Regions from separate parts of the Bradyrhizobium sp. LB11.1 genome, predicted to be linked through region 1. Evidence: riboswitches for the same ligand, from Rfam matches in the RefSeq annotation. Region 1 holds a riboswitch; the other holds the start of a gene.
The links. Region 1 has a riboswitch for S-adenosylmethionine ahead of metX (homoserine O-acetyltransferase MetX). Riboswitches for the same ligand answer to the same signal wherever they lie in the genome.
Positions count from the first base shown of each region.

Region 2: linked by a shared signal. The riboswitch ahead of ABIA96_RS06260 (O-succinylhomoserine sulfhydrylase) and the one ahead of metX (homoserine O-acetyltransferase MetX) in region 1 are both predicted to bind S-adenosylmethionine.

Region 1 covers NZ_JBEPTH010000002.1:218,121-225,793, reverse strand. Annotated here, with positions in the region: gene ABIA96_RS04930 (prephenate/arogenate dehydrogenase family protein) at 1-297, opposite strand, end outside; gene ABIA96_RS04925 (pyridoxal phosphate-dependent aminotransferase) at 294-1,388, opposite strand; gene ABIA96_RS04920 (chorismate mutase) at 1,423-2,271, opposite strand; SAM riboswitch at 2,454-2,533, shown strand; gene metX (homoserine O-acetyltransferase MetX) at 2,624-3,838, shown strand; gene metW (methionine biosynthesis protein MetW) at 3,854-4,516, shown strand; gene ABIA96_RS04905 (alpha/beta fold hydrolase) at 4,652-5,515, opposite strand; gene ABIA96_RS04900 (NlpC/P60 family protein) at 5,730-6,368, shown strand; gene ABIA96_RS04895 (MOSC domain-containing protein) at 6,487-7,290, opposite strand; gene clpB (ATP-dependent chaperone ClpB) at 7,533-7,673, shown strand, end outside.
Region 2 covers NZ_JBEPTH010000002.1:491,580-499,252, reverse strand. Annotated here, with positions in the region: gene ABIA96_RS06265 (SGNH/GDSL hydrolase family protein) at 1-656, shown strand, start outside; gene ABIA96_RS06260 (O-succinylhomoserine sulfhydrylase) at 764-1,960, opposite strand; SAM riboswitch at 2,031-2,110, opposite strand; gene ABIA96_RS06255 (2'-deoxycytidine 5'-triphosphate deaminase) at 2,221-3,327, shown strand; gene ABIA96_RS06250 (PAS domain S-box protein) at 3,496-3,909, shown strand; gene ABIA96_RS06245 (hypothetical protein) at 4,016-5,065, shown strand; gene ABIA96_RS06240 (MATE family efflux transporter) at 5,231-6,673, shown strand; gene ABIA96_RS06235 (hypothetical protein) at 6,670-7,161, opposite strand; gene ABIA96_RS06230 (SRPBCC family protein) at 7,260-7,658, opposite strand.

The DNA of each region.
Region 1 (7,673 bases):
GTCGGAGATGACAGCGCCGGGTTTCAGATGCGCAGCGATCTCCTGCGCCACCGGCCCGCAGGCGCCGACGGGAATACAGAGGATGACGAGATCGGCATCCTTCACCGCTTCCGCATTGGTCGCCACGACCTGATCGACGATACCGAGTTCCATCACCCGCGCGCGCGTCTTCTCAGAGCGTGCGGTGGTGACGATCTCGGAAGCCAGGCCCTGAAGCTTCGCAGCGCGCGCGATCGAGCCGCCGATCAGACCGAAGCCGATCAGTGCGACGCGCTGGAAGTGCGGGTCCACGCTCATTTGCCTGCCATGAAGTCGCGCAAGCCGTCGACGACGAGGCGGTTGGCCTCTTCGGTGCCGATGGTCATGCGTAGCGCATGGTGCAGGCCGTAATTCTTCAGCCCGCGCAGCACGAGTCCGCGCTTGGTGAGATAGGCATCGGCCGCGTCCGAGGTCTTCCCGGTCTCCGGGAAATGGATCAGCACGAAATTGGCGACGCCCGGCGTCACCTTCAGCCCGAGCTTGCCGATCTCCTCGGTCAGCCAGTTGCGCCAGGTCTCGGTGAACTGCTTCGACATCGCCTGGTGCGCGGTGTCCTCGATCGCGGCGACCGCGGCATACATCGCCGGCGTCGACACGTTGAAGGGACCGCGGATGCGGTTGACCGCGTCGATGATGTGCTCGGGGCCGAACATCCAGCCGATCCGCAGCGCGGCAAGGCCGTGGATCTTGGAGAAGGTGTGCGTCACCACCGTATTGTCGGTGGTGGCGACCAGCTCGATCCCCATCTCGTAGTCATTGCGCGAGACGTAGTCGCAATAGGCGGCGTCCAGCACCAGCAGCACATGCGAGGGCAGGCCGGCGCGCAGGCGCTTGACCTCGTCGAACGGGATATAGGTGCCGGTCGGGTTGTTGGGGTTGGCGAGCCAGACCAGCTTCGTCTTCGGCGTCACCGCCTTGAGGATGGCGTCGACGTCGCAGGTCAGGTTCATCTCGGCCGCGACCACGTTCCTGGCGCCGACGGCCATGGTCGCGATCGGGTAGACCAGGAAGCCGTGCGTGGTCGAGATCGCCTCGTCGCCGTGGCTGAGATAGGTGTGGGCGAGCAGATTGAGGATCTCGTCCGAGCCGGCGCCGCAGATGATGCGGTTGGGATCGAGCCCGAAAGAACGGCCGATCGCTTCGCGCAGCACGCGCGAGGTTCCTTCCGGGTAGTCTTCCAGATGGTCCGCGACGTGCTTGAAGGCCTCGATCGCCTTGGGGGAGGGTCCGAACGGGGTCTCGTTGGCCGAAAGCTTGAACACCTTGCGGCCCGGCTCTGCGACCGGGCTCTTGCCGGGCGTGTAGGGCGCAATATCGAGAATGCCGGGATTCGGCACGGGGCGGGACATCATTAACTCCGGATAGGCTAGGTCAGTTCGCGATCTACGATTTCAACCCGGTCGGGGGCACCGTATAGCGCGTTGCGTGGCTGCCGACGAGGGCTGTGGAACGCACCGAGGCCCCCGCGTCGATCAGGGCAGCCTTGATTTTGTCGATGCTGGTCGCGCTCGTGACCGAGACCAGAAGTGCCGCGCCGTCGAAGGCGGTATCGGGCACTGCCACGATCTCGGCGAGCGGCGACAGCGCCCGCGCGACCTCGGCGTTCCACCCTGATACGCGCACGCTGAAGGTTTCGACCTCCGTCACCACGGCGCTGTCGGCGACGCGCGAGACCGCGAACACGGGCAGCGCCGCCGGATGATCGGCGCGCTCGACGAAGGGCAGCCGTGCAATGATCTTCGGCGCGCCGTCTGATTCCAGCTCCAGCCACCACGGCGTGCGGCTCGACGTCGCCGAGACCAGCGCCAGATCGCCCTTGGACTTCGCCACCGCCTCGACCGCAGCCTGCGCGCTGAAATGCGCGACGTAAGGAACCGTGAAGCCGAAATGGAAGCGCACGGAATCACGCATCGCCGGCTCGCTCACCGAGATGTCGGCATGCACGGAGAACGGCGCCTGGACATAGGTGAACGTGGAGATGATGACGCGCCAGATGCTCTCGACCGTGTCGAGCGGGAGGATGCCGCGATGGCGCTGCACGATGTCACGCATCATGGACGCCTCGCGCGCCGGGCGGAACGCCGAGCCGACCTCCTGGGTCTGCTTCACCTGGATCAGGCGGTCGATGATGTCGCCGCGCTGCATCAACAGGCGGTGCATGCCCTCGTCGATCGCGTCGATCTCCTTGCGCAATTCCTGGAGCGATGGTGGCGCGGGCGGACGTTGGGACATATCTGACAAGGTTGCTGAGAGGCATTCCAAATGCGGGCGGGCAAGCCGGATCCGCTGCGGGTCAATGTCCTGATTAGGCAGTCAGGGCGGCGAAAGCAAAGGCCTTTTTGGCCGGCGCATCAGGGATGATTTTGGCGAATCCGGACCGCGACTTGACGAAAACCGCCCAAGACAGTAGGTTTTGCCTGTTCCGTGGTCATTTGAGCCGGCCGGCTTGCAGCCACGTTAAAAAACTCGCTAAACAGGCCGGGGACGTTTTCGATCCCGGCCGAACCTATCGTTCAGGCCGGGTTTTTTATGGCCTGATTTCATCGCGGTCAAAAGTCTGATCGCAAACGAGGTCGATGGTCAGATGGTTGGCGTCAAGTCTGTCCCCAGTCCCGCGATCAGTGCCGACGATCGGTCGCATGAGGTCGATCATCCGAGTTCAGAGGTCGCGCAGTTCGGCGCCGACCAGCCGCTGCGGCTCGATTGCGGCATCGATCTCACCCCGTTCCAGATCGCCTACAAGACCTATGGCGAGCTCAACGCCGATCGCTCCAACGCCGTGCTGATCTGCCATGCGCTGACCGGCGATCAGCACGTCGCCAATGTGCACCCGGTCACCGGCAAGTCCGGCTGGTGGGATACGCTGGTCGGCGCAGGTCGACCGCTCGATCCGAGCCGCTACTTCATCATCTGCGCCAACGTGATCGGCGGCTGCATGGGCTCGACCGGCCCGGCCTCGATCAATCCCGCGACCGGCAAGGTGTGGGGCCTGGATTTTCCCGTCATCACCATTCCCGACATGGTGCGCGCGCAGGCGATGCTGATCGACCGGCTCGGCGTGGACACGCTGTTCGCTGTCGTCGGCGGCTCGATGGGCGGCATGCAGGTGCTGCAATGGACCGCGGCCTACCCCAAGCGCGTATACTCGGCGCTGGCGATTGCCTGCTCGACGCGGCACTCGGCGCAGAACATCGCCTTCCACGAGCTCGGTCGTCAGGCCGTGATGGCCGATCCCGACTGGCATAATGGCGCCTACGCCGATCAGGGCATCCATCCGCATCGCGGCCTCGCGGTCGCGCGCATGGCGGCGCACATCACTTATCTCTCGGACGCGGCGCTGCATCGCAAGTTCGGCCGCCGCATGCAGGACCGCGAGCTGCCGACCTTCTCGTTCGACGCCGACTTCCAGGTCGAGTCCTATCTGCGCTACCAGGGCTCGTCCTTTGTCGAGCGCTTCGACGCCAACTCCTATCTCTATCTGACCCGCGCGATGGACTACTTTGACATCGCCGGCGACCATGGCGGCGTGCTTGCGAAAGCGTTCGCGGACATCCAGACGCGCTTCTGCGTGGTCTCCTTCACCAGCGACTGGCTGTTCCCGACCTCGGAATCGCGCGCGCTGGTCCATGCGCTGAATGCGTCGAGCGCGCGGGTGTCGTTCGCCGAGATCGAGACCGATCGCGGCCACGATGCCTTCCTGCTCGACGTGCCCGAGTTCTTGGACATCTCCCGCGCCTTCCTGCAATCGGCCGGCAAGGCGCGCGGGCTCACCGGCAAGAACACTGACAGGAACGACTGACAAGGACGGCTAGCGATGTCTGTACAGGAAGTGCTGCCGCTCAACGGCCTCGCTGCGGAGCAGTCCGGCCCATTTCGCGCCGACCATCTGCTGGTCGCCGAGATGGTCAAGCCGGGATCGAAAGTGCTCGACGTCGGCTGCGGCGAGGGCGATCTGCTTCAGCTGCTGGAGACCCGCGGCATCGACGGCCGCGGCATCGAGCTGTCGCGCGAGGGCGTCAACCGCTGCGTGGCAAAAGGCCTCGCGGTGGTACAGGGTGATGCCGACACCGACCTGGTGAATTATCCGGATGACGCCTTCGATTACGTGATCCTGTCGCAGACGCTGCAGGCGACGCGACAGCCGAAGGTGGTGCTTGAGAATCTCCTGCGCATCGGTCGCTGCGCCATCGTCTCGTTCCCGAATTTCGGCTTCTGGCGGATGCGCCTCCAACTCCTGGTCGGCGGCCACATGCCGCGCACGGAGAATCTGCCGGCCAGCTGGTACGACACCGCCAACATCCATTTCTGCACCATCAAGGACTTCGTTGAGCTTTGCGACACCATCGGCGTCAAGATGGAGCGCGCCGAAGCGCTCGACCTCTACGGCCGCCCGCTGCGGTTGCGGTTGCCGTGGTGGGTGTGGAATCTGTTCGGCGAGCAGGGCGTGTTTTTGCTCAGCCGCGGACAGGGGAAGTAGTCGTTACTCGTCAGGTCTATCCACCGTCATTGCGAGCGCAGCAAAGCAATCCAGAATCTTTTCCTCGAAGGTCGTCTGGATTGCTTCGGCGCAAGGGCTCCTCGCAATGACGGAGCATGTGGTAACGCCTTCGCTCTAATGCGCCGCCAGCGACCGCGGATCGCGCACCGGCCACCGTCCTGCTTCCACCAGCGTCACGAACCGCTCCACACTTTCATTGAACAGCGCGGGCTCCTCGAGATTGAGCACGTGGCCGGACTTGGGAAACATTGCGAGGCCTGCGGCCGGAAGATGCTTCTTGAGGAACAGGCTCGCCCCGACGCATGGATCGTCCTCGTCACCGCAAATGATCAGCGTCGGCGTTGCCACGCCTCGGATCGCGCCCGTCATGGTGTAGATCGACGGCCGTCCGCCCTGGAAACCGCGCATCGTGTTGGCTGAACCCTTGGAATCGTGCCGTGCCAGCGCGGCATAGAAATCGGCGTGGCCGCGCGGGTCCTTCACCAGGAAGGGAATCCGGCTCGGCGCCTCGCGCGTGACCTTGGCGATCTCGGCGGAGCCGAGCGTCTCGAACTGCTCGGAATTGGCGCGGCACTGCTTGCGCCAATTTTCGAGGTTCTCGATCTCTGACCCCGAGCCGACGCCGGCGAGTGTCATCGACAACGCGCGCTGCGGCGCGTTCAATCCGATCTGGAGCGATGAATAGGCACCCATCGAGAGGCCGACGAGATGCGCGCGCTCGATCTTGAGATGATCGAGCACCGCGAGCGCGTCGGTGTAGAAATGTTCGTAGGTGTAGGCCTCGCCATCAGGCACATCAGATGGCGTGTAGCCGCGCGCGGAATAGGTGATGCAGCGGTGGGCGCGCGAGAAGTAACGCATCTGCGGCTCCCAATTGGTGTAGTCAGCCGCGAACTCGTGCAGAAAAAGTATCGGCGTTCCCTGACCCGCTTCTTCGAAATAGATGCGGACATCGTCCCAGGTCGTGGCGTGGGGCATTAACTGTTTCCCTCTCTTCAAGCCGTGACTTCAGGATTGCAGTTAATGCTGTTGTCCGCAATGCGGCAGCCTCAAGCCAGCACTGACGCAAAATCATCGCAGCTATTCGCCGACGTGGCGTCTTTTTCTCGCCACATCGGGCGGCTTAACGGCCTTATCGATGTCGACCACCGCACCGGTCGATTGGGAAGTGGGGTGTCAAGAAGGATGAAGAATGTTTGAGTTGTTTGCGTCTCGCCTGTCGCGTTGTGTTGTCGCGCTGGCGCTGTTCTTCGCGGCGGTTGCCGCGTTCGTTTCTCCGGCCTCAGCGCGGCCGCATCATCGTCATAGCGCAGAGCGGCACGCTTACGTGCACCACGCCAGACATCATCATTATCGCCACCATGCACGCAGCTCGCGCTTCGAGCGCAGCGCGGAGCAATTGCAGGCGAGCAAGTTTGCCAACACCCAGGCCAGCTATGACCCGAATGCCAATGCAGGCGCGGGCGTGAGCGGCGGCTTTGGCGGTGGATCCGGTCTCGTGTCAGAGGCGCGCCGCTATATCGGCGGCAACCCGACCGGGCGTGGCAGCCTGTGGTGCGCGCGGTTCATGAACATGGTGCTGCAGCGCACCGGCCATCAGGGTACCGGCTCCGACATGGCGAGCTCATTCGCGCGTTATGGTACGCGTGTCTCCGGTCCGCAGGTCGGCGCCATTGCGGTGATGGGGCGGCGCGGCGGCGGTCATGTCGGCATCATCACCGGCATCGACGCCCAGGGAAATCCGATCATGATCTCCGGCAACAACGGCAACCGCGTCCGCGAGGCGCCGATCTCGCGCGGCCGGATCTATGCGTATGTGATGCCGAATTGACGTTCGTCATTGCGAGGAGCTCTTGCGACGAAGCAATCCAGACTGTCTCAGCGGGTAGATCTCTGGATTGCTTCGCTGCGCTCGCAATGACGGAGGCTGTTGCGGCAGCGGTGCCCCGTCACACCAATCTCGGCTCCTCTACCGCGACCGCGTCGCCCACGCCGATCTCGCCGTCCGCCACCACCTCGGCATAGACGCCGCAATCCATGTGGCCGAGATTGCGCGACAGCGTCGGTGGTATCTCGAGATCGCGCGCGGCCGTCTCCGGATCGACGTTGACGGCCGGGCAGCGGACGATGCGCTTGACCACTTTCAGCCGGGCCTGGCCGATCGCCAGCGTCTGGCCCACGAGGTCCAACTCGGACCAGGCCGGCCAGCCCTTCACGTAGAGATTGGCGCGGAAGCGCAGCGGATTGACGGCGGCGCCGCCGAGCATGGTCTCGATGGCGCGGACGCTGTTGAGATTGATGATGGACACGACCTTGCGGGCGACGTCGGAAAAGCTGTGGCCCCTGCCGGAGAGCACCTTGGGCGGACCCTTCAGCTCCGGCTGAAAGTTCTCTGCGAAGTAGTCCTCGATGGCGGCGCGCCCGGCCGCGGTTTCGAGATCGCCGCTGGCGACGATCCGGCCGTCCTTGCGGATGGTGAGGCTGTTGGTCGCGTCCTCGAAATGGCTGTCGAGCGAAGCGAGCCGCTCATTGCGGGCCAGCATCAAAAACTGGATCTTCGGCTTCCACTCGGGGGCCTCCGGGTCGAACCCGCTCGGGCCGTTCTCGATGGCGTAGCGGCGGTCGGACGGCAGGGTCCGGCCGGTTCGCAAGGGGACCCGGGGCAGGGATTCCGGCGTCAGGCCCTTGATCGGGTAGCGGTAAAGGCCGGTGATCTCGGCAGTGTGGCCGACTGTTTTTGCGCTGGCGTTCATGGGCCTACTTAGGGGATTCGACCGGCCCGCGCCAAGCAGGCGGATCAGCGCACGAAATTGTGAACTCGCCTCTTCCGATCCGAGGGCACGCTTCCCACATCTGGGTCAGGCCGGCGCCAGCGCCGGCTGATAACGACCGCTGTTGGTTGAGGACCATCAACGTATCAAGCGGAAACCCAGTGAAGATGCCGTTTGGGGTGCCTTAGAGGGCTCCAGGGGCAGGCCGAGGGAAAGAAAAGACCATGAATATCGACAAATATACCGAACGCTCCAGGGGCTTCGTTCAGTCCGCGCAGTCGCTTGCGGTGCGCGAGGGGCACCAGCAGTTTTCGACCCTGCACGTCCTGAAAGTCCTGCTGGACGACAATGAGGGCTTGGCCTCC
Region 2 (7,673 bases), 270 kb from region 1:
TCATCGCCGGCAAGCCCGTCGTGATCGTCGCATTTGGCTCGTCGTCGACGGCGGGCTACGGCGCGAGCTCACCCGACTTCAACTATCCGAACCGTCTCGCCGCGCAGCTGCGCCGGCAGTATCCGACCGCTGACATCACCGTCATCAATGCCGGCGTCGGCGGCGAGGACGCGCCCGAGATGATGAAGCGCCTCCAGAAGGAGGTGATCGACGTGCATTCGGATCTCGTGATCTGGCAAGTCGGCACCAATGCCGTGCTGCGCAACCTCGATCCCGGCGACACCGCCAAGTTGGTCGAGGACGGCATCGGTCGCATCCAGGCTGCAGGCTATGCCGACGTCGTGCTGGTCGATCCGCAATATTCACCGCGCGTCACCGAGCGTCCAGAAAGCGCTGGCAGGATGGTGAAGCTGCTCGGCAAGGTCGCCCAGCTCCGTCACGTCGGCATCTTCCCGCGCTTCGAGGTGATGCGCGACTGGCACGAGAAGCAGGCGCTCCCGGTCGAGAGTTTTGTCATCGCCGACGGCTTGCACATGAACGATTGGGGCTATGCCTGCTTCGCCCAGCTGCTCGGCGACGACATCATCCGATCCGTCGGCCAGATCAAGCTCGGCGTCAACGTGCCGGCAGACGTGCGGACGTATCGACCGATGTAGGTGCCGTAGGGTGGGCAAAGGCGCAAAGCGCCGTGCCCACCATCGTCATCGAGATCGTGAATGGTGGGCACGCTTTCGCTTTGCCCACCGTACGAGATCCCGCTCGCTCACGCCTTCTCGAGCGCCGCCGTCAGATCCTCGATCAGATCATCCGCATGCTCGAGCCCGGCCGAGAAGCGAATGAATCCTTCGCCGATCCCGAGCTCGGCGCGCACGTCCGGCTTCAGGCGCTGATGTGTCGTCGTCGCCGGATGCGTGACGAGGCTCTTGGCATCGCCGAGATTGTTCGAGATCTTCGCAAGCTTCAGCTCGTTGAGCACGCGGAATGCCGCGGCCTTGCCGCCCTTGACCTCGAAGCCGACCAGCGTCGACCCGCCGCGCATCTGCTTTTTCACCAGTGCGGCCTGCGGATGATCGGCGCGGCCGGGATAGACCAGTCGCGCAATCTTGGGATGGCTCGCCAGTACGTCGGCGATGCGGCCTGCGGTGTCGGTCTGCGCGCGCACGCGCACGCCGAGCGTCTCCAGGCCCTTGAGCAGGACCCAGGCGTTGAACGGCGAGATCGACGGGCCGGTCTGGCGCATGAAATTGTGGATGTGCTCGGTGATGAAGGCTTCCGAGGACAGGATGATGCCGCCGAGACAGCGGCCCTGGCCGTCGATGTGCTTGGTCGCAGAGTAGACGACGACGTCGGCACCCAGCGCCAGCGGGCTCTGCCAGATAGGCGTCGCGAACACGTTGTCGACGACGAGCCGCGCGCCGCCGTTATGCGCGATCTCCGCGATTGCGGGAATGTCGAGCACGTCGAGTGTCGGATTGGTCGGGCTCTCCAGGAAGAACGTCTTGGTGTTCGGCTTGAGCGCACGCTGCCACTGGTCGAGATCGAAGCCGTCGACCAGCGTCGTCTCGATGCCATAGCGCGGCAGCAGATCCTGGATGACGTAGAGACACGAGCCGAACAGTGCCTTCGAAGCCACGACATGATCGCCGGCTTTCAGCGGCGCCAGGATCGCGGTCGTCACCGCCGCCATGCCGGTTGCTGCCGAGCGGGCGGCTTCGGCGCCTTCGAGCTCGATCATGCGGCGCTCGAACATCGCGATCGTCGGGTTCGAGTAGCGCGAATAGATAAAGCCTGGATCCTCGCCCTTGAACCGCGCCTCGCACTCCTCGGCGCTGTTGTAAACGTAGCCCTGGGTCAGGAACAGCGACTCCGACGTCTCGCCATATTGCGAGCGCAAGGTGCCGGAATGGACCAGACGGGTTTCGGGACGGTAGTGCGTGGCGGACGCCGGGGACTTCGACATAGGACCTCCTCTGCGTGACCATCGAAAATGGTCACAAAAAAACCGGCCTGGATATCTCCACGGGCCGGGATCACAGAGGTCCCCGGCCTGTTTAGCGACTTATTTAACGTGGCTGCAAGCCGGCCGGCTCAAATCACCACGGGATAAGTCATCCTCATATTCCGCAATGCCCTTTCCGTCAAGACGTCCATCGGATAGCCGTAAAACGCTAGTATTTCCCGCATGTCGGGACGCGTTTGTCCCCGGATGAGGACCCCCGGTTGAGTTTCACCGTCGCTGCCGACGCCAATGGTATCCTGCCCGACCGCATGATCGCGGCGATGGCGGAAGCGGGGCTCATCCTGCCCGCATACGATTTCGTCGAGAGCCAGATCCAGCCGGCGAGCCTCGATCTGCGCCTCGGCGATATCGCCTATCGCGTCCGCGCGAGCTTCCTGCCTGGCCCCGGCGCCACCGTCGCCGAGCGCATCGACGAATTGAAGCTGCACGAGTTCAGCCTCGCGGACGGTGCGGTGCTGGAGACCAACTGCGTCTACATCGTGCCGTTGCTTGAAAGCCTCGCACTGCCGCCGGACATCGTCGCGGCGGCGAACCCCAAAAGCTCCACCGGGCGCCTCGACGTCTTCACCCGCGTGATCGCCGACGGCACCCGCCGCTTCGACATGATCGGTGCCGGCTATCACGGTCCGCTCTATGCCGAGATCAGCCCGAAGACATTTCCAGTGCTGGTCAGCGAGGGCTCGCGGCTGTCGCAGGTCCGCTTCCGCACCGGAGACGCCATCCTCAACATTGACGAACTCGAGGCGTTGCATGCGACTGAGCGTCTCGTCGATGTCGACGATGCCGATCTCACCGGCGGCGTTGCCGTCTCGGTCGACCTGTCCGGCCAAAAGGCGAATGGATTTGTCGGCTACCGCGCCAAGCGCCACACCGGCGTGGTCGATGTCGATCGTCGCGCGGGCTATGCGGTCGAGGACTTCTGGGAGCCGATCGCGGCGCGTCCCGACGGCAGATTGATCCTCGATCCCGGCGAGTTCTACATCCTCGCGTCGAAAGAGGCCGTGCAGGTCCCGCCCGACTATGCCGCGGAGATGGTGCCGTTCGATCCGCTGGTCGGCGAATTCCGCGTGCACTATGCCGGCTTCTTCGACCCCGGCTTCGGCTATGCCGGCGCCGGCGGCCAAGGCGCGCGCGCCGTGCTGGAAGTGCGCTCGCGCGAAGTGCCGTTCATCCTCGAGCACGGCCAGATCGTCGGCCGTCTCGTCTATGAGAAAATGCTGGCCCGCCCCGACGCCATGTACGGCCAGCGCATCGGCTCCAACTACCAGGCCCAGGGCCTGAAGCTGAGCAAGCATTTTCGGGTGTAGCTGCATACTCCGCTGTCATGCCCCGGCTTGACCGGGGCATCCAGTACGCCGCGGCCTCTCGATTTAATCACTGCCGCCTCTGGAATACTGGATCGCCCGATCAAGTCGGGCGATGACACCGAATGTGTGTCAGGATGTGCAAAATCCAGCGACATGCGAGGTCTCGCCATGACCGATCAATCCCAACTCGACGGAAACATCCTCAACGACGTCGCCGATGCGCTGATCTATTCGGATCGCTCCGGCACGATCACGCGCTGGAATCGCGCGTCCACCGCGCTGTTCGGCTTCACGGCAGGAGACGCGCTCGGCCAGAATCTCGATCTGATTATCCCCGAGCATCTGCGGGCCGCCCACTGGAAGGGCTTTGAGGCCGCGCTTGCCAGCGGCGCGATGAAGCTTGCGGGCCGGCCGACGCTGACCCGCGCGTTGCACAAGAGCGGACGCAAGCTCTACATCGAGATGACTTTCGCGCTGGTGAGAGATGCCGGGGGCGCGGTTCTCGGATCGGTTGCGATGGCACGTGACGTCACCGAGCGCGTCGAACGCGAGCGCGCGGCCAAGACCTCGCAAAATTCGTGATGCGGAATTGACGCGCCGTCGTGCAGGGCGTCCTGCGCGAAGGTCAGGTTGCCTGCTGCCGGGCGCGGTGACACACTCGATCAAAATAGCGATCGGGAGTGAGAGCATGACCGCAGCAGACGCCGCGCAGGACGCGCAATGGAAACGCTGGCGCGCGGTCGCCGACCTTTATCACGCCTATTTCACCGGCCTCATCCTCACCGTGGTCACGCGACGCGGCACGGCGGATGCCGCCGAATTCGTCTTCCGCGTGTTTCGCCGCCAGCAGCAGGAGCGCTTCCTGCCCGGCTTGGAAAAGCTCGGCCTCAGCCATCTGCCGCCGGCGGTGGCAGCCGCGCGATATCACTACCTCTCCAACTGGATCGGCGGCGTCCACGTCGAATACATGTATGAGAGCGATACCAAGGCCTGGATCCGCTATCCGCCGCCGCGCTGGATCTGGAAAGGCACCGCGATCTGCGGCGTGCCGGGCGAGGTCTCGCGTGCGATGCTGCGCGGCTGGCACGCCAACAACGGCGTCGCGCTCGGCGATACCAGGCTCGGCTTCGTCTGCACCAAGCAGAGCGTCGACGGCCAGGACGGGCTCGAAGGCTATTATCACCAATACGACCATCCGCTCGAGCTCGACCAGCGCCTGGTGTTCGCGCGGCATCAGGAAGCGCCGCCGTTCGATGCGAAGACCGCGCCGGCTCTGCCTGTGGCGAGTTGGCCAAAGCAACGGCTCGAAAAGGCCTATCGCAACTACGCCATGGAATATGTGCGCACGGCCGCGCCTGTGATGGTGCAGCTGTTCGGGCCGGAGGATGCCGGCTATCTCCTGCACCTCACCGGCAAGCTGATCGGCATGCAGTATTTCGACGAGGTCTCAGCGGCGCTGTCGGCGACACGTGGCGGCGCGAGCGAGTTCGCATCGTTCCTCAACGCGCTGTTCGCAGCGCAGGACGATGCGGCCGAGACAGAGCAATCCGAAGGCACGTTCGAAATCCACCAGCTGAGCTGGAAGCTGATGGACGACGTCGCCGATTATCACCGCGCCTGCGCAAAAGTGCTGGAGGGGCTGTTCGAGGGGCTCGCTGCGGGATGCGGCCGGCACATCGGTGTGCACCTGCGCTCGACAGCAGCTGGTCGCCCGCCGCTGATCTGGACCATCGGTTAATTCCACCGCTTGAAATGCGCTGCCGCAGGGCACGCCTGCACCTGACGCAGGAGGAATCGGCAGCCGTCGTGCTAACAAGTGCCGACGCGCCTTCCGCGCGAGCAAATTTATTAGCACACCTATGCATTGCCGCGCCGCAGATGGCGCTTGTGCCCGGGAGAGGACATGACGGACATCGCCGAGATCCCGGTCGATGAGGAAGAGCGTCCGCTGCCGCCGCCACCGCGCCCCATGCGGAGCGCGCTGACTGACGGGCCGATCCTGCGCACGCTGCTCAGCCTCGCCTGGCCGAACGTCGTCGCGCTGTCCGCCGGCACCTGCGTGGTGATCGCGGAGACCTCCTATATCGGACGTCTTGGCGTGGAAGCGCTGGCCGCGATGGCACTGGTGTTTCCGACAGTGATCCTGACCATGGCCATGTCGGGCGGTGCCATGGGTGGTGCCGTGGCGTCGGCCATCGCACGTGCGCTCGGCGCCGGCGATCGCGAGCGCGCCGGGACGCTGGCCGCGCATGCCCTCCTGATCGGCATCACCTTCGGCCTCGTGTTCATGCTGGGCATGCTGATCTTCGGGCCCAAGGTGCTCGAGATGCTCGGCGGGCGCGGTGATGTGTTGGCGCATGCGATCGCCTACACGCAGGTGTTTTTCGGCGGTGCCGTGCTGCCCTGGCTGCTCAACACCATGGCGGGCGTGCTGCGCGGCACCGGCAACATGAAGCTGCCATCGCTTCTGATCCTCAATTCCGCGGTCTGGCAGATCGTGCTCGGCGGCACGCTGGGCCTCGGGCTCGGACCGATGCCGCAACTTGGCATGCGCGGCGTCGCGGCCGGCGCGCTGATCGCCTACTCCATGAACATCTGCGTGATGGGCTGGTACTTGTTTTCAGGTCGTGCGCGCGTGGTTCCAAAGCTGCGCGGGCTTCGTATCCAGTGGGCAATGTTTTTCGATATCCTGAAGGTCGGCGCGATCGCCTGCTTCTCGCCGCTGCAATCGGTGCTGACGATCTCGATCTTCACCCACATGCTGGCCAAATTCGGCACCGCGATCCTCGCCGGCTATGGTATCGGCGCGCGGCTCGAATTCTTGCTCACCTCGATCGCATTCTCGTTCGGCATCGCTTCGGTGCCGATGATCGGCATGGCGGTCGGCGCCGGCCGCATCGCGCGCGCACGGCGCATCGCCTGGATCGCAGGCGCGAGTGCTTTCGTTGCCGTCGGCGCGCCGGCGTGCCTGGTTGCGCTGTTTCCCGACCTCTGGGTCGACATTTTTACGGACAGCGCGACCGTGCGCGCGACCAGCCATCAATATCTTTCGACAGTGGCACCGTTCTACGCCTTCATCGGCCTTGCCTCGACGATGTACTTCTCGTCGCAAGGCGCGGCCAAGGTGATCGGCCCGGTGCTGGCGCAGACGGCGCGCCTCATCTACATCGCGACCTGCGGCTGGTGGCTGTCGACGCACGACGCCACCGCGCAAAATTATTTCTGGCTTGCTGCGAGCTCGATGGTCATGCTCGGCCTGCTCTCGTGCTCGAGCGTGGTCCTGACCCGCTGGGGACCGCGCGGGAGTAAACCTGCGATCAGACCGGTGCTTTCGACTGCCGACTAGCGGTGCTTGTGGCGGCGATGGCCGCCGCCGCCGACATTGGCAAGCCGCATCAATTGCGGGATCATCGCCATCATGTCGCCGCCGCCGGCGCCGCCAAGCATGCCCGTGAAATCGCCGCCGCCGATGCCGCCGATTCCCATCGGCATGGGGACTCCGCCCATCGGCGCGTAGCCGCTGTAATTGCCGCCGCCGAAATTGCCGCCGGCGAGGCCGCCCATCCCGCCGCCACCCATCATGCCACCGAGCCCGCCGCCGCCATTCTCCATCATGCGGCTCATCATCGGGCCCATGGTTTGCATCAGCATGGCGAAGCGGCGCTTGCCCATCTTTGCCTTCATCATCTCCAGCATCGGCGCCATCTGGGTCATCATGTCCTCGCCGCCGGCACCGCCACCGCCGAGAAACTGCGCCTTGGCCGGTGAGCTCGCGAGCGAAAACAGCAGCAGGACGGCGGCCGCCCGGCAGATCACCTTGTCCGCACCTCTCATGGCATGCTCCTCGCGTGCGTGGCGTCGCCGGGAGAGCGAGTCCGACCGGACGCGCGGCCATGGTTACGGCCGATGAGGGCGGGGTTCTGTGAGAAAGATCACGCAGTAGCCGGAAACGCCTTGTGCATGGCGATCACGGCCGCCTTCGTCTGCTCCTGCACGTAAGCCGCAAGCTCGTTCGGCAGCATGTCGATGATCCAGATCAGGCGGCATTTCGCCTCGCCCTCGGCGATCACCTGCACCGAGGCGCTGTAATGCTTCAACCGTTCGCTGTTGATCGCATAGACCAGCCGCTGCCGCACGTCGTCGCAATCGACCAGTATCTCGCGTGCGACCGAGCCATTGGCGAAAGTGACGACGCGCGCATCGCCATCAAGCGTGCAGGCGGTCACAAAGCCCGGCACCAGCCGCCGATGCAGCGCGCCGAAATCGCGCACCGCGTCCCAGACGTCGCGGGCCGGAGCGGGGAGGGAGACGTCGTTGTGGATGGAGGCCATACTAGTTTCCTTGAA